Regions from separate parts of the Streptococcus pasteurianus genome, predicted to be linked through region 1. Evidence: predicted binding sites of a transcription regulator. Region 1 holds the regulator's gene; the other holds the start of a gene.

Region 1 (11,015 bases):
TGTCAAAAAATTGGACATCGCAGAAGATCACCTCAAACGTCTCATCGACCTCAAAGGTGAAAAAATCGCTGTCCGTGAATTCCGTGGTTTAGCCCCACACTACCTCCGTGGTACCGCTGGCGCTGCCAAAATCCGTGGAGCCGTCTCACGCGCAGAAACTATTGACGAAGTCAAAGAAATCTTTAACAGCTTACGATGATTGGGAAATTTCACCGATAACAAACCCAAAAACAGCTACTAAGTTAAACTTAGCAGCTGTTTTTATTTTATTATTAAGCAATATCAAATTTGAGTTTCCCTTTAGAAACGCCGATTTTAAGGGTATTTCCACTTGCCAATTCGCCTGATAGAATAAGCTCTGATAATTCATCTTCAACTTTATCTTGCAGAGTACGGCGAAGCGGACGAGCTCCCATTTCTGGGTCGTATCCAATTTCGGCTAAATATTTCAATGCTGATGGTTGGAATTTTAGCGTAATATCTTTTTCAGCTAGTGTCGCAATCAATGGTTTAACCATGATTTTCACGACATCACGCATATTTTCTTGAGTTAAGTTGTGGAAAACAACCTTTTCATCAATACGGTTGATGAATTCAGGTCGGTAAGCTTTTTTGAGTTCTTCCATGATGCGTTTTTGCATTGCCTCATAATCATGAGCCATATCACGCGCACCAAAACCAACTGTCTTTTCATCACGCAAAGCGGTTGCCCCAAGATTTGATGTCATGATGATAATCGTGTTTGAAAAATCAACTTTACGACCACGACTATCCGTCAGCACACCGTCATCCAACACTTGGAGAAGCACATTGAAAATATCTGGGTGGGCTTTTTCAACTTCGTCAAATAGAAGCACAGAATAAGGTTTGTTGCGAACTTTTTCAGTCAATTCGCCACCTTCTTCGTAACCGACATATCCTGGAGGAGCTCCGTTAAGACGACTCGCCGCAAATTTTTCCATATACTCAGACATATCAAAACGGATAAGAGCAGATTCATCATCAAATAGCAGTTCTGCTAGTGCTTTAGCCAACTCTGTTTTACCAACACCCGTTGGACCCAAGAACATAAACGACCCAATCGGACGTTTGCCTGTACGAATGCCCGCTTGATTACGACGAATAGCACGACTAATCGCTGAAATAGCTGAATCTTGGCCAATCACACGCTTATGGAGTTCTTTTTCAAGGTTCAAGTATTTCTTACTATCTGCCTGTGTCATTTTCTCAACAGGAATACCTGACAAACGACTGAGCGTTGCCATAATATCATCTTCTGTCACAGCAGTTGGTTTACGATTTGGCTTCTTGCGTGACTCTTTCAGCAATTTCGTTGCCAATTTGAAATCACCTTCCAAAATAGCTTTATCAGCAGGTGTCAAAGTAGCTGGCGCTTCTTTTTTCACCAAACCTTGAACCGTTGCACTTGCTTCATCAAGCAAATCAATCGCTGAGTCAGGAAGATTTTTACTTGTCAAATAGCGATGCGCAGCTTTGACAGCCGTTAAAACAGCTTCGTCAGAAATCACCACATTATGAAAATCTTCATATGATTTCTTTAACCCAAGCAAGATTTGGTAAGCATCTTCAACACTTGGTTCTTCAATGGTAATCTTAGCAAAACGGCGAGAAAGCGCCGCATCTTTTTCAAGATGTTTTTGATATTCTTCTTGCGTTGTCGCACCAACCATATGAAGCGTACCACGCGCAAGCGCTGGTTTTAGAATATTAGCCGCATCCAAAGTGCTGTCAATTCCAGAGCCTGAACCCATAATCGTATGCACTTCGTCAATGAAAAGAATAATATGACCGTCTTCCTCAATATCTGAGATGATTTGGTTCATGCGTTCTTCAAAATCACCACGGAATCGCGTACCAGCCACAACGCTCATCATATCAAGCTCTAAAACACGCATGTCTTGGAGTTCATACGGAATCGCACCATTGACAATTCGCTGTGCCAAACCGTAAGCAAGAGCCGTTTTACCAACACCAGCTTCCCCTACTAAAACTGGATTGTTTTTCGTTTTGCGACTAAGCACCTGCACCATACGAGAAATTTCTTTTTCACGACCGATAACAGGTTCTAATTTTCCTTGACCTGCCATCTCTGTCAAATCACGCGTGAAATCTGACAAATCCCCCGCTGTTGACTGTGGTTTCATCATTTCAGAAAAAGCACCGCCCATTGTCGCTTTTTTCGGCTTACGAAGCCCATGAATAGCCTTGATATTTTCCTTTGTAAAACCAGCATTACGTGCCAAACTCTTACGCAAATCAATCAAACGAGCAGCGTCACCGTCTTCTTTATTTTTAAAACCAGCAACTTCTAGCAAACGTGTGGCAAATAAATCAAGGTTTAACAACATCGCATAAAGCACGTGTTCTGTCCCGATTTCGTTACCGCCAGTCACCTGACAAATAGACTCAGCAAATGCTAAAACGTCACTAAGAGCTTTAGATTGTTCTACAAAATGAACTCTGTCAACGTCCGTTAACGGTGATTTCCCAATGGCTAAAACAGCTGCCGCTTCATATTCTTCATAGGCGATTTTAGTTTGGTATTCCGCAAATGTTAGCCCTGCGACTGAGTCATGGATAGCAACCATAGCTAAAAGGACGTGCCAACTTTCTAAATATGGGCTTTCAAAACGCGCTGCTTGGTATTGAGCAACACTGAAAACCTCTTGCATTTTTATCGAATACTCACTCATAAATGGAATCCTTTTCTATCTAATCTTTGTAAAATTTTCCGCAACATACGTGCCCTAATCTCTGGAGCATCTTTGCCAAGAACATCATCCGAAGCTGTTGCTAAAATCAAATTTCCTTCACGTTCAGTAATGATTTTTTCATCAAACAGCAACTGAATCAAATCCGTGAAAACCTGCTCACTAATACGTTCACCAATGTTTGCCATAAGATTACCAAACATTTGATGTTGATCTGAAAAACGCACTCTGGCAATGCGGATATAACCTCCGCCACCACGTTTACTTTCGACAGTATAACCACGACTTTCCGTGAAACGCGTTTTAATCACATAATTAATCTGGCTAGGAACAACTTGAAAGGTATCTGCCAAGTTTGACCGCTTAATTTCGGCAATACCTGATTGGGCAAGTAATTGCTTAATGTATTCTTCAATACTATCAGATGTATTTTTTGCCATTAGCTTCCTCCTTTTCAAGATTAATGACCATTTCCAAATAGACTATCTTTGACTATAACTGACTATCATTATAACAAAAATATCCTTTTTAGGGGAAAATAAGCCCTACTAATTTAGATAAATTTAATATCATCATCTCAAGTTTCATAAAAATAAAGTCAATCACACCAATCCAGTATATTGAGCAAGTAAGAATTGAGTGCATTAACCCATTGTGTACGCTTTGGCAACTCCCCTAATCGCTTGCGAAAGAATGTGCGTTAGCGTATTGTACCAAGTTTTTCTTTTAATTATCGTGCGCAACATAGTAAATCTTGTTGTAATTCACTTTAGCACAGCTATACGTAAAAAATGGATAGAGAAGCATTTTGATGATATTGAAAAATAGTTGTCCTTCTCTGAGACATTGCAAAGTTGTAAGCGATGATAAAAAGTACCTTAGCTTTGGCCGGCAAGGTGCTTTTCTTGTACTCAGATATTACTCTGAAATTCTCCTTGCTGTTGTTATAGCATGAGCTAACATCTCTTGTCAAAGAAAGGCACTCAAATAGTCAATCACACCAATCATGATACTATTTTCAGCCTAAAACAATCACCGAAAGACAGATTTTGGTTGTGTTTGCTCAAGAGATAGGATACAATAAAATCTGTAACAAATGAAAGGTTTCAAGTAAATGAACTATATTATTACATTTTTGATTTCCATGCTTCCTCTTGTAGAACTTCGTGGCGCTGTTCCTTATGCAATCGCCACTGGTATTCCAATGTGGCAAGCACTTATTATCGGCGTTGTCGGTAATATGCTCCCCATCCCAATTATCTTCTTCTTCGCACGTCGTGTGCTTGAATGGGGAGCAGATAAACCAGTTATCGGTGGTTTCTTTACTTGGTGTTTGAAAAAAGGTCACAGCGGTGGTAAAAAACTAGCTGCGACTGCTGGTAACCGTGGACTATTTATCGCCTTATTACTCTTTGTTGGTATCCCCATTCCTGGAACAGGAGCCTGGTCCGGAATATTAGCCGCATCAATCCTCGATTGGAACTTCAAACAAAGCGTCGTTGCAGTTATGCTCGGGGTTATCCTCGCAGGACTAATCATGGGAACACTAACAATTCTCGGCTTAGGAGCATTTAGCTAAAAAAGAGCTTAGGAAGCAAACCAAGCTCTTTTAATGTTGTTTTTTATCAACTGTTAGCAAGATTTCTCAAGCATACAAAACCACCTGAGATTTCTATCTCAGATGGTTATTTTATTAGCAAGCTATTCTTATTTGTTAAGTGCTGCTGCCATTGTTGCTGCAACTTCTGATTCAAAGTCGTTAGCTGCTTTTTCGATACCTTCACCAACTTCAAAGCGAGCAAAAGTGATAACTTTAGCATTTACTGAATCAAGGTATTGTTCAACAGTTTTGCTGTCATCCATGATGTAAACTTGTGCAAGAAGTGTGTATTGTTGGTCAACTTTAGTGTTATCAAGCATGAAGCGATCCATTTTACCAGGGATGATTTTATCCCAGATTTTTTCTGGTTTGCCTTCTGCTTTTAGTTCTGCCTTGATATCTTCTTCAGCTTGAGCGATTACTTCATCAGACAATTGTGATTTAGAACCGAATTTCAAGTGTGGAAGAGCTGGTTTGTTAACCATTGCACGTGATTCGTTATCTTGATCGATTTTGTGGTTCATTTGAGCTAATTCATCGTGAATGAATTCTTGATCAAGTTCTTCGTATGAAAGAACTGTTGGTTTCATAGCTGCAACGTGCATTGAGATTTGCTTAGCAAGAGCTTCGTCGCCACCTTCAATAACAGTTACAACACCGATACGTCCACCGTTGTGTTGGTATGCACCAAAGTGTTGATCATCAGTTTTTTCGATAAGAGCGAAACGACGGAATGAAATTTTTTCACCGATAGTCGCAGTTGCATTAACATAAGCTGCTTCTAAAGTTTCACCTGAAGTCAAAGTAACTTTAAGTGCTTCTTCGTTATCAGCAGGTTTTTGTTCAGCGATAGCTTTAGCTGTTTCTTTAACCAATTCAACGAATTGTGCGTTTTGAGCAACGAAGTCAGTTTCAGCGTTAACTTCAACAACTGCTGCAACGTTACCGTCAACATAAAGGCCAGTCAAACCTTCAGCGGCTACGCGGTCAGCTTTTTTAGCTGCTTTAGCCATACCTTTTTCGCGAAGCAATTCAATTGCTTTTTCCATGTCACCATCAGTTTCAACAAGTGCTTTTTTAGCGTCCATGACACCAGCACCTGATTTTTCGCGCAATTCTTTTACTTGAGCTGCAGTAATTGCCATTTTTTATGTCCTCCAGGATTTTTTTGTTTTCCAAAATAATAAAAACGAGACAGAGCGGTTTGCTTTCTGCCCCGTTTTAAAGCATATCAAAGACTGTTAAGCCTTAAAATCTTATTCGTTGTCGCCTTCTACAACTTCAACAATTTCTTCGATTGAGTCAGCTTGTGCTTCTGATGCAAAATCAACATCTGCATCTTCACCTTGACGTCCTTCGATAACAGCATCAGCCAATTTAGATGTAATCAATTTAACGGCACGGATAGCGTCATCGTTTGCTGGGATGATAACATCGATATCATCTGGATCAGCGTTTGTATCAACCATTGCAACAACAGGGATACCAAGTTTTTTAGCTTCTTTAACAGCGATTTGTTCTTTGTGTGGATCAACAACGTACATTACGTCTGGGATACGAGGCATATCTTCGATACCACCCAAGAATTTTTCAAGACGAGCACGTTGTTTGTTAAGAAGAGCAACTTCTTTCTTAGGAAGAACTTCAAAAGTTCCATCTTCTTCCATGCGTTTGATTTCTTTCAAACGAGCGATACGTTTTTGGATAGTATCCCAGTTTGTAAGAGTTCCACCCAACCAACGGTGGTTGATGTAGTATTGACCAGCACGTTCTGCTTCTTCTTTAACAGCATCAGCAGCTTGCTTTTTAGTACCAACAAACAAGATAACAGCGTCGTTAGCAGCTGCATCACGAACGAATTCGTAAGCTACATCAGCCATTTTTACAGTTTGTTGAAGGTCAATAACGTGGATACCGTTACGTTCTGTGAAGATGTATTTAGCCATCTTAGGGTTCCAGCGACGAGTTTGGTGACCAAAGTGAACACCAGCCTCAAGAAGTTGTTTCATTGAAATTACTGCCATGAGTAGTTTCTCCTTTTTTATAATGTTTTTTCCTCTCCCAGACTTCATCTTGCAAACCCACCCATAAAGAGCAACAGGTTCACAATACATCCAGAATGAGTATTTGTTGCATAAAACAACTGTTATAGTTTACCATAAAACCTCTATTTTGACAAGTCAAATGCAACCTTAAAAAGCTTTTCTTTAAAGTATTTTGGCACTACCTCCTATCATTAAATCTCTGCCATGATAAATTCTTATTCCCTTATCCTTATCACAAAAACAAAAGCCCGACTCTGTCGGGCTTTTGGCGTAAACACATTATATATAAAGGCGGTAGACGGATTTGAACCGACGATCAAGCTTTTGCAGAGCCGTGCCTTACCACTTGGCTATACCGCCATAACAAATAATATTCTACCTTAAAATCTAAGCGGCGTCAAGTAAATTTCTTAAATTCTGAACTTATCGACCAATTCTATTTCCCTTGTAAAATACGGCATTTATGCTATAATACTAAAAATCTTTGGAGGTGTTTTATGAAAAAACTAAGTCCTAACAGTCATATTCGCGTACTCAGCCCGTCAGATTCAATTGCTCGCTTGGGTGGATTTGAAGCCAATCTTTCTGCCAAAGAAACGTTAGAAAATCTAGGATTTCGTGTGTCATTTTCAGAGCATTACTTAGAATCTGATATGCTCTATTCTTCTTCAATCAAGAGCCGTATTGCTGATTTGCACGCTGCTTTTGCTGATGACTCTGTTGATGCTATTCTGGCTACGATTGGTGGTTTTAATTCTAACGAACTATTGCCTTATCTTGACTACGACTTAATTGCCAAACACCCTAAAATTATCTGTGGGTATTCGGATTCGACAGCTTTTTTGAATGCTATTTTTGCTAAAACTGGAAACCTCACTTACATGGGACCGTCATATTCTAGTTTTAAAATGAAAGAAGGTCAAGATTACCAAAGCAAGGCTTGGTTAAACGCTATGACAAAATCAGCTTATGACCTTGTTCCAAGTCAAGAGTGGTCAAGCGACCCTTGGTATGACCCAACACAACCACGTCATTTTATGCCAACAGAATGGAAAATTTACAACGCAGGGAAAGCTTCTGGCACCATTATTGGTGGAAATTTATCTACTTTTGGACTTCTTCGCGGAACACCTTACGCCCCTCAAGTCAACGATTATGTCCTTTTCTTAGAAGAGGCAGAAGAAGATGACTATCATGAGTTTGACCGCAATTTAGCAGCCATTTTACAAGCTTACCCCAATCCAAAAGCGGTGCTTATCGGACGCTTCCCAAAGGAATGCCAAATGACACCCGAAATATTAACCTATATCCTAGACAAGCACCCACTTCTTAAAACCATTCCTGTCATGTATGACCTTGATTTTGCCCACACTCAGCCACTCTTTACAATCACTATCGGCGCACAAGCAAGCATTGACACTGACACTTTAAGCATTCACATCGAGGAATAAATACCCTAAAAAAGAATAATTAAAATATTTTCATTTGCAGATTTACAAATAAAGCGATTTCATCAATTCCTCTGCTAAAATGAGGTTATAATCTATGGAGGAAATCTACTATGCTGAAACGCTTATTTAATTTATTACCTATTCTTATCTTTTTGCTTTTGCCACTTATTTAATAAGCAACTCTTAATAATAAACTTTAAAATAATCTCTTTTCATGACACAAAAAAGCCAAGCAAAAATGCTCAGCTTCAAACTTTTTCAACAAATCACCAAATGATAACGCGGTCTTCTGGTGCGCGCCACATTGGGTCACCTGCTTTGATGTCAAATTCTGTGTGGAATTCATCAAAGTTTGTCAATGTAACATTGGTACGAAGTTTTCCTGGTGCATGAACGTCAATGCTTGCTAACATTTGCATATATTCATCACGCGCTTTCATGCGCCAAATCGTTGCAAAGTTGATGAAGAAATCACGTGCTGAGAAATCCTCGTCTTGTTTTGCGGCTTCGAGTGCACAAGCCACACCACCAAGGTCAGCCACATTTTCAGAAACGGTTAATTTACCATTGACTTTCGCACCATATGAATCTAAACCGTCAAATTGGTCAACGATTTTATCCGTACGTTCTGTAAAGGCTTGGTAATCTGCTTCTTTCCACCAGTTATTGAGGCTACCATGTTCATCAAATGATGCACCGTTGGTATCAAAAGCATGTGAAATTTCATGGGCAATAACCGCACCAATACCACCATAGTTAGCAGATGAACTTTGTTCTAAACTGTAAAATGGGGCTTGTAAGATCGCCGCTGGAAAGACAATCTGATTTTGTTGTGGGTCATAGTAAGCATTAACCATATGGGCAGGCATATGCCATTCACTACGGTCAACAGGCTTGTTCCATTTGCTCCAGCTATGTGCGATTGAAATTTTAGCAAGGTTTTGCGCATTTTCAACTAATGACAACGAGTCATCAATGATTTTCTTAGCATAAGTTTCTGGCAATTTTTCAGGATAACCAATGTGTGGTGTAATGACGTTTAATTTAACAATGGCTTTATCACGTGTTTCTTTTGCTAACCAATCTGCTGACGTCAAACGTTTCTTGTAAACATCAATCATTGTCGCTACTTTATGTTCCACATCGGCTTTGGCTTCTGGAGAGAATTTTTGCCCAGCATACCAAAGACCAAGTGCTTGGTTATAAGGGCCCGAAGCTAAATAGTAAGATGCTTTTTTCTTATCCATAGCTTGTGGTGTCCCTGAAAGCGCACGACCATAAGCACCTGAAAGCACACGAATGTCATCTGTTAAGTAACCGTTAAACGCCCCCGTAGCTGATAAAACCAAATCCGCCTTTAGCAAATCCCAGTTCTTTTCTGAATAATAGTCAGCAGCAAACTCTGTCCAGAAACGTTCTTCAGGAACAATCACTTTATCAGGAATTTCTCCCAAAATTTGCGTGAAAATAGCATCCAAAGGCAATTCTGGTGCTAATTTTGTAAAATCAGCCCAATCATATGGGTGATAAAGTTTGACGTATTCAGAAGATTCTTCACGTGACAAAACATATTTAGCGACTTTGGCATCTAATGTAATCACCTTGTCAAGCAAGTCTTTCGTTTCTTCAGCTGAAAAACCAAATTTTGGCAATAATTCTTCTTGCATTTGGCGCCAGATAGCTAGTAATTCTTTACCTTTTTCATTATCTTCGGCATAGTAAGTCGTATCAGGCAAGATTGTTCCAGGAGCTTCTGCCCAAAGAACATTGAGCTGCGCATTCATGAAATCTGGGGCAACACCAAGCGGAAATTCATTTGGTTTTCCTGCCATTTCAAAATCTGCAATTTTGCCTGCAAATTCAGCAAAAGAATCCAAGTTTTTGTATTCTTCAATCAATGGAAGAACTGGTGCGACACCAACTTCTTCACGTTTATCATAATCTGAAGTCATACGATGAAACTTGATATAGTTTTGTAAAATACTATCCTCTGGTACATCTTCGCCGCTAAGCCATTTATCTGTTGTTGCCAACATTAAATCTTCAATCTCATCGGCTAAATCTGAAAAACCACCTGTACGTGGTTTATCATCAGGAATAACGGCTGTTTTTTCCCATTCGCCATTGACAGCATCATAAAAATCGTCTTGATATCGAGTCATAAAAAATCTCCTTTAATCTATTAGAACCATTTTATCAAAAAAAGGTGAGAATAGCAGATATAAAGCACATTTGTCAGAAATTAAATAACAGACTTTCTGACACTTTTTTGCTATACTTAGAGCAAGGAGGCAACTATGACTAAAAAACATTATAATTGGGCAACCCTGGGAACTGGTGTCATTGCTAATGAATTAGCGCAAGCACTTCAACAACAAGGGCGAAAACTCTATTCTGTTGCTAACCGCACTTATGATAAGGGGCTAGCTTTCGCTGAAAAATATGGCATTGACAAAGTTTATCAAACTATTGATGAGGTATTTGACGACCCTAACGTAGATATTATTTACATCTCAACGCCACACAATACACACATTAACTTTTTGCGTAAAGCCCTAGCAAACGGCAAACACGTTTTATGTGAAAAGTCAATTACGCTTAACGCTGACGAATTGGACGAAGCTATCAAGCTAGCTGAAGAAAATCACGTCATTTTAGCAGAAGCCATGACCATTTTCCATATGCCAATTTACCGCAAACTTTCAGAAATCATTGCGACTGGAAAACTCGGTGGATTGAAGCTCATTCAAATGAATTTTGGCAGCTACAAAGAATACGATATGACAAACCGTTTCTTTAATCGTCAGTTAGCTGGCGGTGCACTTCTTGATATTGGTGTCTATGCTCTTTCTTTTGTCCGTTGGTTTATGACATCAACGCCGACTCAAATTGCTTCCCAAGTAAAATTAGCTCCGACAGGAGTCGATGAACAAGCTGGGATTTTGCTAACTAACAGCCAAGGCGAAATGGCAACTCTGACGTTAAGCCTTCACGCCAAACAACCAAAACGTGGAACAATCGCCTACGGTAAAGGTTATATCGAACTTTACGAATACCCTCGTGGGCAAAAAGCGGTGATTACCTATACCGAGGACGGACATCAAGAAGTCATCGAAGCTGGAAGTACCGCACTCGCTCTTTCCTACGAAGTCGCTGACATGGAAAATGCCGTTTCTGGTCAAGAAAA
Region 2 (11,015 bases), 650 kb from region 1:
ATTACTTTAGAGCTGATGTGACTAAAATTGCTAAGGCTAGCGTTTCACTAAAAGAAATTCCTCTGGAACAGTTAATTGCAGGTGAGAAAGATAGTCGACAACTGGACATCATAGTTTCTAGTATGCGCATGGATAAAGTTCTTGCAACAGTTTTGAAGCTTTCAAGAAGTCAAGCAGTGCAGTTGATAGAAACTGATAAAGTAAAACTTAACTATCAAATAGTTGATAGAGCCTCAGAAATGCTTCAAGTTGGAGATTTGATTAGTGTTAGAGGATTTGGTCGCTTTTCTATTTTAAGTGAAAATGGTCTCACTAAAAATGGAAAATGTAAATTGACCGTAGATAAGATGATACATAAATAAGGAGAAATCAATGGCACTTACAGCACTTGATATTAAAGATAAAACATTTAAATTAAAATTTCGTGGTTACGACGAAGAAGAAGTTAATGAATTTCTTGATATTGTTGTAGATGATTATGAAGACTTGGTTCGTCGTAATCATGAACAAGAAAACAGAATCAAAGATTTAGAAGATAAATTAGCTTACTTCGATGAAATGAAAGAATCATTGAGTCAATCTGTTATCCTTGCACAAGAAACAGCTGAAAAAGTTAAAACATCTGCTAACGATGAAGCTGCTAACCTTGTTAGCAAAGCTAACTATGATGCACAACATCTTATTGATGAGGCTAAATCAAAAGCTAATCAAATTTTACGTGATGCAACTGACGAAGCTAAACGTGTTGCTGTAGAAACAGAAGATTTGAAACGTCAAACACGTGTTTTCCATCAACGTTTGGTAGCGGCTATCGAAGGACAGCTTGGTTTAACAAATTCACCAGAATGGACAGAATTGTTGCAGCCAACAGCTGTTTACCTTCAAAACTCAGATGCTGCTTTCCGTGAAGTTGTTGAAAAAGTTTTGGAAGAAGAAGTTCCAGAAACTGATGATGAATTGTCAATGGATGCAACACGTCAATTTACACCAGAAGAAATGAAAGAATTGCAACGCCGTGTTGAAGCAGGAAACAAACACCTTGAAGAAACACAAAAAATTGCTATTGTAGATGACAGCGAAGCAGATTCTGAAATCAATCTTAACGAAACACAAACATTTAAATTAAATATCGAAGAATAAGAAAAACACGGTTGATAGTCAATATTTACAGCGAGCAGGCGATGGTGTGAGACCTGCAATCACTTGGGTATCAATTATCCTTTTCTAACATTTTTACCTGAATCAAGTAGGGTAAAAGGGCAAACTCACCTTACGAGTTAAAGAGGGAAATTTAGATTTTAAAGACTAAATTTCTAAACTAAGGTGGTACCACGAGCTTTCGTCCTTTTTGAGACGAAGGCTTTTTTGTTTAACCATTTATATGTTAGGTCATTTTCTGTTATTGGCAATGTCAATGATAGTTAAATATTATTATTTATAAGGAGTAGTCATGAAACTAAAAGATACGCTTAATCTTGGGAAAACTGCGTTCCCAATGCGTGCTGGACTCCCAAACAAAGAGCCAAATTGGCAAAAAGAATGGGAAGAAGCAGATATCTATGCTAAACGTCAACAATTAAATGAAGGCAAACCTTCTTTCAATCTCCACGATGGACCTCCGTACGCTAACGGAAACATTCACGTTGGTCATGCTATGAATAAAATTTCGAAAGACATTATTGTACGTTCAAAATCAATGTCTGGTTTCCGTGCCCCTTATATTCCTGGTTGGGACACACACGGACTTCCAATTGAACAAGTGTTGGCTAAAAAAGGTGTGAAACGTAAAGAAATTCCTTTGACTGAATACCTTGAAATGTGTCGTGAATACGCACTTAGCCAAGTTGATAAACAACGTGAAGATTTCAAACGTCTTGGGGTATCTGCTGATTGGGAAAATCCATACATCACATTAATTCCTGAATATGAAGCTGCTCAAATTCGTGTCTTTGGTGCAATGGCTGATAAAGGTTACATCTACCGTGGTGCAAAACCTGTTTACTGGTCATGGTCATCTGAATCAGCACTTGCTGAAGCAGAAATTGAATATCATGATATTGATTCAACATCACTTTACTATGCTAATAAAGTTAAAGATGGTAAAGGTGTGCTTGATACTGATACTTATATTGTTGTTTGGACAACAACACCATTTACAGTAACAGCTTCACGTGGTTTGACTGTTGGTCCTGATATGGATTACGTTGTTGTGAAACCAGCTAATGATGACCGTAAATTCGTTGTTGCAGAAGGACTTTTGGATAGCTTAGCTGAAAAATTTGGTTGGGAATCATTTGAAGTCCTCGCTAAACATAAAGGTACTGAACTCGAATACATCGTTACAGAACATCCATGGGATACAGAAGTAGATGAACTTGTTATCTTAGGTGACCACGTTACACTTGATTCAGGTACAGGTGTTGTCCATACTGCCCCTGGTTTTGGTGAAGATGACTACAATGTTGGTGTTAAATACAATCTTGAAGTTGCTGTTACTGTTGACGAACGTGGTATCATGATGGAAAATGCTGGTCCAGATTTCCAAGGTCAATTCTATGATAAAGTTGTTCCAACTGTTACTGAAAAACTTGGTGACCTTTTGCTTGCTAGTGAAGTCATCACTCACTCATATCCATTTGACTGGCGCACTAAGAAACCAATTATCTGGCGTGCTGTACCACAATGGTTTGCATCAGTTTCTAAATTCCGTCAAGACATTCTTGATGAAATTGATCGCACAACATTCTATCCAGAATGGGGTCGTACACGTCTTTACAACATGATTCGTGACCGTGGTGACTGGGTTATCTCACGCCAACGTGCATGGGGTGTGCCACTTCCAATCTTCTACGCTGAAGATGGTACAGCTATCATGACGAAAGAAGTAACTGACCATGTTGCTGATTTATTTGCTGAATATGGTTCAATCGTTTGGTGGCAACGTGAAGCTAAAGACCTTCTTCCAGAAGGATTCACTCATCCAGGTTCACCAAATGGTGAATTCACTAAAGAAACTGATATCATGGATGTATGGTTTGACTCAGGTTCTTCATGGAATGGTGTTATGAATGCTCGCGAAGGTTTAGAATATCCAGCTGACCTTTATCTTGAAGGTTCTGACCAATACCGTGGTTGGTTCAACTCATCATTAATCACTTCAGTTGCTGTTAACGGACATGCTCCTTATAAAGCTGTGCTTTCTCAAGGTTTCGTCCTTGATGGTAAAGGTGAAAAAATGTCTAAATCACTCGGAAATACAATCCTTCCAAGTGATGTTGAAAAACAATTCGGTGCTGAAATTTTACGTCTTTGGGTAACTAGTGTTGATTCTAGCAACGATGTTCGTATATCAATGGATATTTTGAAACAAACATCAGAAACTTACCGTAAAATCCGTAACACACTTCGTTTCTTGATTGCCAATACAGCAGATTTCAATCCAAATACAGATGCAGTTGCTTACGAAAACTTGCGTGCAGTTGATAAATACATGACTGTTAAATTCAACCAATTGGTAGCAACAATCCGCAAAGCTTACGAAGCCTATGACTTCATGGCGATTTACAAAGCTGTCGTGAACTTCATCACAGTTGATTTATCAGCATTCTATCTTGATTTTGCTAAAGACGTTGTTTACATTGAAGCAGCAGATAACCTTGCTCGCCGTCAAATGCAAACAGTCTTCTACGATATTTTGGTTAAAATCACTAAATTATTGACACCAATTCTTCCTCACACAGCTGAAGAAATTTGGTCATACCTTGAATTCGAACCAGAAGAATTTGTTCAATTGTCTGAATTACCAGATGCTGAAGTCTTTGCAGGGCAAGAGAATATTCTTGAAGAATGGGATGCCTTCATGACACTTCGTAACCAAGCTCAAAAAGCTTTGGAAGAAGCTCGTAATGCTAAAATCATTGGTAAATCATTGGAAGCTCATTTGACAATTTATGCTAGCGAAGAAGTGAAGACTCTTCTTACAGCACTTGATAGTAACGTTGCTCAATTGTTGATTGTATCTCAATTAACTGTTACTGATGAATCTGCACCTGCTGACGCAGTAGCTTTTGATGATGTTGCGTTCACAGTTGCTCATGCTGAAGGACAAGTTTGTGACCGTTGCCGTCGTGTTGACCCAACAGTTAAAGAACGTTCATACGGTGTTACCATTTGTGACCACTGTGATGAAATCGTTGAAGCAAACTTCCCAGAAGTAGTAGCAGAAGGATTTGAAGTTAAAGCAAAATAACATAACACTGCTTAACAAATACAAAAACGGCTCTTTGTCAACTGTAGTGGGTGACAAAGTTAAGCTCTAGCGAGAACAAGTGTTGTTCTCGCTTTTTTTGCTGTTCAAAGCGAGGTAAATGCGCTTTTTTTAAGTTGTCAAAGTTCCTATAACCAAAAGCGTTGTATTTAATATTTTTGATGAGTTTGTTGGTTGCTTTAAGTTTGGTGTTGGTAATGTATTCCTTATAGTGAATAAAAGTTGTTAGTGCTGTTTTTAAAGAGTGATTGAGTTGAGGTAAAGCTTCCTAAATTAATCCAAAGAATTGTTCGGTATTCTTTTCTTGTAAGTGAAAAAGGAGTAATTGATAAAGGTTGTAGTAGTGTTTAAGTTGCGGCACATGTTTAAAAATCTTTTCTAAACATCCTTTAAGCGTTAACGTTTCTCTGAAAGTCTTTGAGTAAAAAGTATGAGGCGATAATTTTCGACTATCCTTTTGAATGAGCTTCCAGTAATATTTTAGGACACGGTATTCAAGAGATTTCTTCTCAAATTGTTTCATTATTTGGATACGTGTCTGTTTTAGCGCTCTGTTTATGTGCTGAACAATATGAAAACTTTTAGACCGAGAGTAAAATTGGAGAGTGAAGGTGTTTAAGTAAAGGACTGTAGTTACCAGACATGTCCATCGTAGCGACTTTCACCCTTTCCCGAGCCTCTTTTGAGTATTTAAAAAAGTAATTACGAATGATTGCTTGTCGTCTGTTATCAAGATATGATTCTTTCTATTTATTGTTTCATCGCTTTAAATTTGAAGTCATATGGGACTTTTTGTATACTAAAGCAAATAAAAAATCAGGTTGTGGAGACCTGATTAGTGAGCTGTTGGGAATGAAATTTCAATTAGATTTGCTGTGTGCAAGGTTTTTAATTGGTCTAGTTGAACGATTGATTTATCGATTTTACGTTTGAGGAAAAATTCACGAATAGCTTCAATTTCACTATCTTTAATAGCGCGATATTTGTTTGAGATCAATAGCTCGTAGTGTTTTGGCGCTTGTGTGAAAATAACATCAGTATTTCCTGCAGAATAGGTCTCGACGAGCTTTGTATCCGTATTTCGCAACTGATTACGAACCAGCTCAGAATGACTACTTGTTGTGTTGATTAACCTCATATATCTCCTCCTGTGTGATTTTCTACTCCTATTATAACACTATTTTGAGTGAAAAAGTAGAATAAGAGATATTAGTGATGATTTTTTTTCCAAGCTTCAACCCCCCACTTGTGGCTACCACGTTTTAATTTGTCGATAGCTTCATCAATTGAAAACCAAGAGAGGTTGTTGAAGTCTTCCAAAGGATTATCAATTTCTTCAAAATGTGTCACTTCGTAGATATAAGCGGGATTATAAAAATAGGTATCACGGTGGCGAGAGTAAAAATACTCATCTGCCTGTCCATAGTAATAACCTAGCTCAGCCGAAAAGCCCAATTCTTCAATGAGTTCACGTTTTAAAGCTGAAAAATGGTCTTCACCAGCTTCGATTTCTCCACCAGGAAGAAACCAAGAACCATTAGGTGCTTGAACTAGGATAATCTGGTTTTTATCAGCATTTGGAATAATGGCATAAACACCATAGCGTGCTTTGTAATCAACAGTTGTAAGTTTTTCACCGAAAGTTGGATTTGTCATGATATTCTCCTATGAAAAATATGATAGAAATAGTGGAGACCAAAATAATTAGTACGAGTGTCTGTTGGTGACATTATACTAAAAAAATGAACTTTTTTCTATAAAATTATCGGAATATTTTGATTTTTTTATGACAATTTGCCGTTATAAAAACAGCAGAGCAGAGAATGTTGTGGAAATCTGGAATATCATCAAGTCTTGTTGATGAGCTGTCACTAGTAAAGTCATTTGAAGCAAAGAAAGAAATAGTTTGGAACTATTGTCGTCCCAAACTATTTAGAGTTTCATTATTCTGATTCTGCTGAAACGGTTGTTTCTTCTTTTTCAATTTTTTTAGCAGATTTGATGATAATTTTACCATTACTTGTCATAACAGCTTTCAAATCTTTTTCGCTTGGGTTTTCAAGATAGAAGTCTGTAATGGCATCTTCAATGTGATCTTGGATAGTACGACGTAATGGACGAGCACCCATTTTAGGATCGTAGCCAAGGTCAACTAATTTTTCTTTTACTTTATCAGAAACTTCGAGGTGAATATCGTTAGTTGCTAGGCGTTTATTGACATCGTCAAGCATAAGGTTAACAATTTGGAGAAGATTGTCTTTGCTAAGAGCCTTAAATTCGATAATACCGTCGAAACGGTTCATGAATTCAGGACTGAAGTAGTTGCTAAGTTCACCAAGAACAGAATTTGTACGTCCTTCACGAGTAGCACCGAAACCAACTGAAGCTTCTGTTTTACCAGTACCAGCATTAGAAGTCATGATAATAATAGTATCTTTGAAGCTTACTGTACGACCTTGACCGTCAGTCAAACGACCGTCATCAAGAACTTGCAAGAACATATGCATAACATCAGGATGCGCTTTTTCAACTTCGTCAAGAAGGATGAGTGAGTATGGATTACGGCGAACTTTTTCTGTCAATTGACCAGCTTCTTCGTAACCAACGTATCCTGGAGGCGCTCCGACAAGTTTAGCGACCGCATGTTTTTCCATGTATTCAGACATATCGAAACGAATCATACTGTCAGCTGAGCCGAAAAGTTCAATCGCTAATTGTTTAGAAAGTTCTGTTTTACCAACACCAGTTGGTCCAACAAAGAGGAACGAACCGATTGGACGATTTGGGGTACCAAGACCGACACGATTACGGCGAATAGCTTTGGCAATCTTGTCAACGGCATCATCTTGACCAATGACGTGTGTTTTCAAATCATCAGCAAGATTAATTAATTGTGATTGTTCCTTTTCTTTCAAATCACCAACAGGAATGTTAGTTTTTTCTTCAACGATAGCTTCGATAGTCTTTTCAGTAATGACTGGGATATCGTCTTCGTTGATTGTTTGTTGTTGCATTTCCTTGTATTTAGCGATTTGGTCACGGAAATAAGCTGCGCGTTCATAATCTTCTTCGCGAGTAGCTTGTGTTTTTAGGTTTTCAGCTTCCACTAAACGCTTGTCGATTTCTTGTGGGTCAACAAAGTTAAGGGTTAAATTCATTTTAGAACCAGCTTCGTCTAGCAAATCAATGGCTTTATCTGGGAGGAAGCGATCCTGAATGTAACGGTTAGAAAGATTTGCGGCAGCTTCAATTGCATCATCGCTGTATTTGACATGATGATAATCTTCGTATTTCTTTTGAATACCACGAAGAATCGTAATCGTTTCTTCCACGCTTGGTTCATCAACTTTGACAGGTTGCATACGGCGTTCAAGTGCTGCATCTTTTTCAATAATGCGGTATTCATTGAGTGTCGTAGCACCAACTAATTGAAGTTCACCACGAGCAAGTGCTGGTTTTAAAATATTACCAGCGTCCATGTTGCCGTCGCCTGCAGAACCAGCACCGACAATTTCGTGAATTTCGTCAATGAAGAGAATAACGTCCTTGCGTTCACGGATTTCTTCCATGAGTTTTTGCATACGTTCTTCAAATTGACCACGAATACCTGTTCCTTGCACAAGGCTAACGACATCAAGACGAATAACCTGTTTATTTTGAAGTTTTTGTGGAACGTTACCATCTACGATTTTTTGAGCTAATCCTTCAACAACGGCTGTTTTACCAACCCCTGGTTCACCAATAAGAACAGGATTATTTTTGGTACGACGGTTAAGAATTTCAATCACACGAATGATTTCGGCATCACGTCCAATGACAGGGTCGATGTCACCGCGACGAGCAATATCAGTAACGTTGATACCAAATTCTTCTAGCAAACCTTTTTGTTGTTGCTGTTGGCTAGCTGCGCCGTTTGGACGATAATTGTTATTATTGCCGCCGTTATTTCCACCACCTGATTGTGTTGGAGGCGTATTTTGGAAATCTTGTCCACCGAATGCGTGGAAATTATTTAAATTACTGAAGAAATCATCAAAAGGATTCATACCAGTAGATTGATTTTGTGTGGAAGAAGTTTGTGCATTTCCTAAACCACCTAAAATAGTATTGTTAGGGTCAGTTTTCATGATTTGATAGCAATTTTGGCACAAATCAATTTGCTTTTGCTGACCATTGACATTTGTATAGAGATGAATTGTTGATTCGTTTAAATGACAATTTTGACAGAGCATATATAATACCCTCCTTTCGTAACGGCTTGACATTGACAATAAAGGTCAAAGATAGTCAAAGTTCATGATTCTATTATAGCACTAGGTTAATAGAAATCAAGTAAAAAGCATTAAAAAATTAGCACTCTTACGCTAAGAGTGCTATGCTTTCTCAGGGTCAATTTGACTGGCTGTCATAGACCCCATAGCAGCGCCCCAAATTACCCCACCGAGGGTGATTGCGATAAGTCTGAGAGGATTTGTGAAGAGTTCCAAAGGATTTTTTCCCTCTTGCCATTTGCTAAAAGCGTTAAAAACGAGCATGAATAGTGCAAAAATTCCATCAACTAACCAGCCCTTTTTGCGAGCATTCTGCCGTGTCTGTTCGACTTCATTTTTAGGGATTTCCAATGATGTTTGCAAATCACGATTGGTCAACATAACAAGAAGAATAATAGGAATAACAAAAATGAGGCCGAAGAGATTAATATAGAGGACAGCAGTGGCCGCTATTGTCTGGTTGATGAGTAAAATAATAGCAGAAAAGAATAACTCAAAGAAAAAAAGACCGATAAACAGTTTATTGCTGATACGATTAACTTCTTGTTCGCGATATTCGTCTAATTTGCCATTAATTCCGTAGAAACGTTTAATAAATTTTAACCAAAGTGATATTTTCTTCGTTTTCATAATGATTTTCCTTTAAAATTCCCAAAATTATAAATGTCTAGTTTCCCAAAAAAGTGTGTTGAGATTAGTTTGCAACGCCTCCACTAATGTGATACAAAGTTCAAATGACGGACTATACTTATTATTTTCGATGAGGTTAACCGTTTGGCGGGTAACACCTATTTGTTTTTTAGCAAAAATTTTTTTGTTACTTTTCTTAAGTTCCTTGATTTTTTATTTCTAGGCTCAGACCTCAAACTATCCACTGGATGGTTTGAGCCGACGGCAGGTTCAATAGTCTAGTGGGCTATTGAAGGAACCCAAGAAATTTCTAAAGATTGCAGTGATTGACTGGCAGTTCTTATTTTAGATTCACAAAAATTTCTTACGAATGATGCTGACCTTATCAGATTTATTTGCAACCTCTTGTTTGCTCACTTCGCTCGCAAATAATCCATTGATAAAATAGCTATTACGTTTTTCAAGAGAAAAGTTTGTTTGTATGTGTTTATATATGACATGTCAAATATAAATGGCAAATGTGGTGGTATTTTGGGGGAGATGATTTTTTATTCAAAATCTCCTTGACAAAATGTATAATTATGCTAAAATTAGGTATATTATTCAAAGAAAAAGGATGGACGAGTGTATGGCTATTAATGATTCATTTTTGAAAGAGATTGATTTTACTAAGGAAGAACTGGTTGAACTGATTGATTTAGGATTGAAATTTAAAGAGTTGAAAAAGAAAAAAATTCCTCATAAATATTTAGAGGGGTTGAACATTGCTCTTATTTTTGAAAAGACAAGTACACGAACACGTTCAGCTTTCACGGTGGCTGGGCAAGATTTGGGCATGAACGTGACTTATCTTGGTAGTAGCGAGATTCAACTTGGTAAAAAGGAATCAGTCATTGATACGGCAAAAGTTCTTGGTTCGATGTTTGACGGGATTGAGTACCGTGGTTTCAAACAAGAAGATGTTGAAGCCTTGGCTGAGTATTCTGGTGTGCCAGTCTGGAATGGTTTGACAGATACTTGGCATCCAACACAAATGATTGCTGATTTTATGACCTTAAAAGAAGTTTTTGGAAAATTAGAAGGCTTGACGATTGCTTATGTCGGTGATGGGCGTAATAATATGGCAAATTCTTTGCTTGTGACTTCGGCAATTCTTGGTGTCAATGTTAAAATTATTGCGCCAGCCAGCTTGCAACCTGAAGCTGAAATTATTGAAGTTGCTCAAAAATACAACAATGGTGCTGAATTAACCATTACAGATGACCTTGCTGCGGTTAAAGGTGTTGATATGCTTTACACTGATGTTTGGGTATCAATGGGAGAAAAAGTTGATTTCAAAGAACGTATTGACCTCTTATTGCCTTACCAAATCAATGCAGAACTATTAGCGAAAACTGAAAATCCTGATGTGATTGTCATGCATTGCTTACCAGCTTTCCATGACCTTAATACCGAAATTGGTCAAGAAATTTATGACAAATATGGTCTTGCTGAACTTGAAATTACCGATGAGATTTTTCAAAAATACAGTTCAATCATTTTTCAAGAAGCTGAAAACCGTATGCATTCTATCAAAGCGATTATGTACAATTCACTAAAAGCAATTTAAAGGACAATAATCGCTGAAAAATGGCACTTTTGACAGGAATTTTAGATAAAAGAAAGAAAATACATTCCTTTGTTGTTTGTTTGTAGGAAATTATGTTAAAATAGTATGGACAATAAACGAAGAGGAGAATAGTCATGGAATCACATTTGGTGAGAATTATCAATCGTCTTGAGTTAATGACAACTGATAGTAGTAATCTAAAACGTAATTTTGAACGTGATGGTGTCGTTGTGGCAGA

The links. The regulator CtsR, encoded in region 1, represses protease genes until heat stress. The targets are predictions, from matches to a motif close to TTGGTCAAAAAAGGTCAAANA.
Positions count from the first base shown of each region.
Region 2: the regulator CtsR is predicted to act here: its motif matches at 8,531-8,551, upstream of E8M05_RS03005 (ATP-dependent Clp protease ATP-binding subunit).

Region 1 is NZ_CP039457.1:2,032,102-2,043,116, forward strand. It holds gene dusB (tRNA dihydrouridine synthase DusB) at 1-199, shown strand, start outside; gene E8M05_RS10615 (ATP-dependent Clp protease ATP-binding subunit) at 273-2,714, opposite strand; gene E8M05_RS10620 (CtsR family transcriptional regulator) at 2,711-3,172, opposite strand; gene E8M05_RS10625 (COG2426 family protein) at 3,847-4,311, shown strand; gene tsf (translation elongation factor Ts) at 4,440-5,477, opposite strand; gene rpsB (30S ribosomal protein S2) at 5,589-6,356, opposite strand; tRNA gene E8M05_RS10640 (tRNA-Cys) at 6,667-6,737, opposite strand; gene E8M05_RS10645 (S66 family peptidase) at 6,875-7,828, shown strand; gene E8M05_RS10650 (M13 family metallopeptidase) at 8,095-9,990, opposite strand; gene E8M05_RS10655 (Gfo/Idh/MocA family protein) at 10,126-11,015, shown strand, end outside.
Region 2 is NZ_CP039457.1:530,174-541,188, forward strand. It holds gene E8M05_RS02975 (YlmH family RNA-binding protein) at 1-362, shown strand, start outside; gene E8M05_RS02980 (DivIVA domain-containing protein) at 373-1,140, shown strand; gene ileS (isoleucine--tRNA ligase) at 1,451-4,249, shown strand; partial or broken gene E8M05_RS02990 (transposase) at 4,309-5,001, opposite strand; gene E8M05_RS02995 (DUF1827 family protein) at 5,103-5,405, opposite strand; gene E8M05_RS03000 (NUDIX hydrolase) at 5,477-5,923, opposite strand; gene E8M05_RS03005 (ATP-dependent Clp protease ATP-binding subunit) at 6,211-8,499, opposite strand; gene E8M05_RS03010 (DUF3278 domain-containing protein) at 8,641-9,168, opposite strand; gene E8M05_RS03015 (helix-turn-helix transcriptional regulator) at 9,196-9,378, opposite strand; gene argF (ornithine carbamoyltransferase) at 9,797-10,777, shown strand; gene E8M05_RS03025 (DUF1797 family protein) at 10,912-11,015, shown strand, end outside.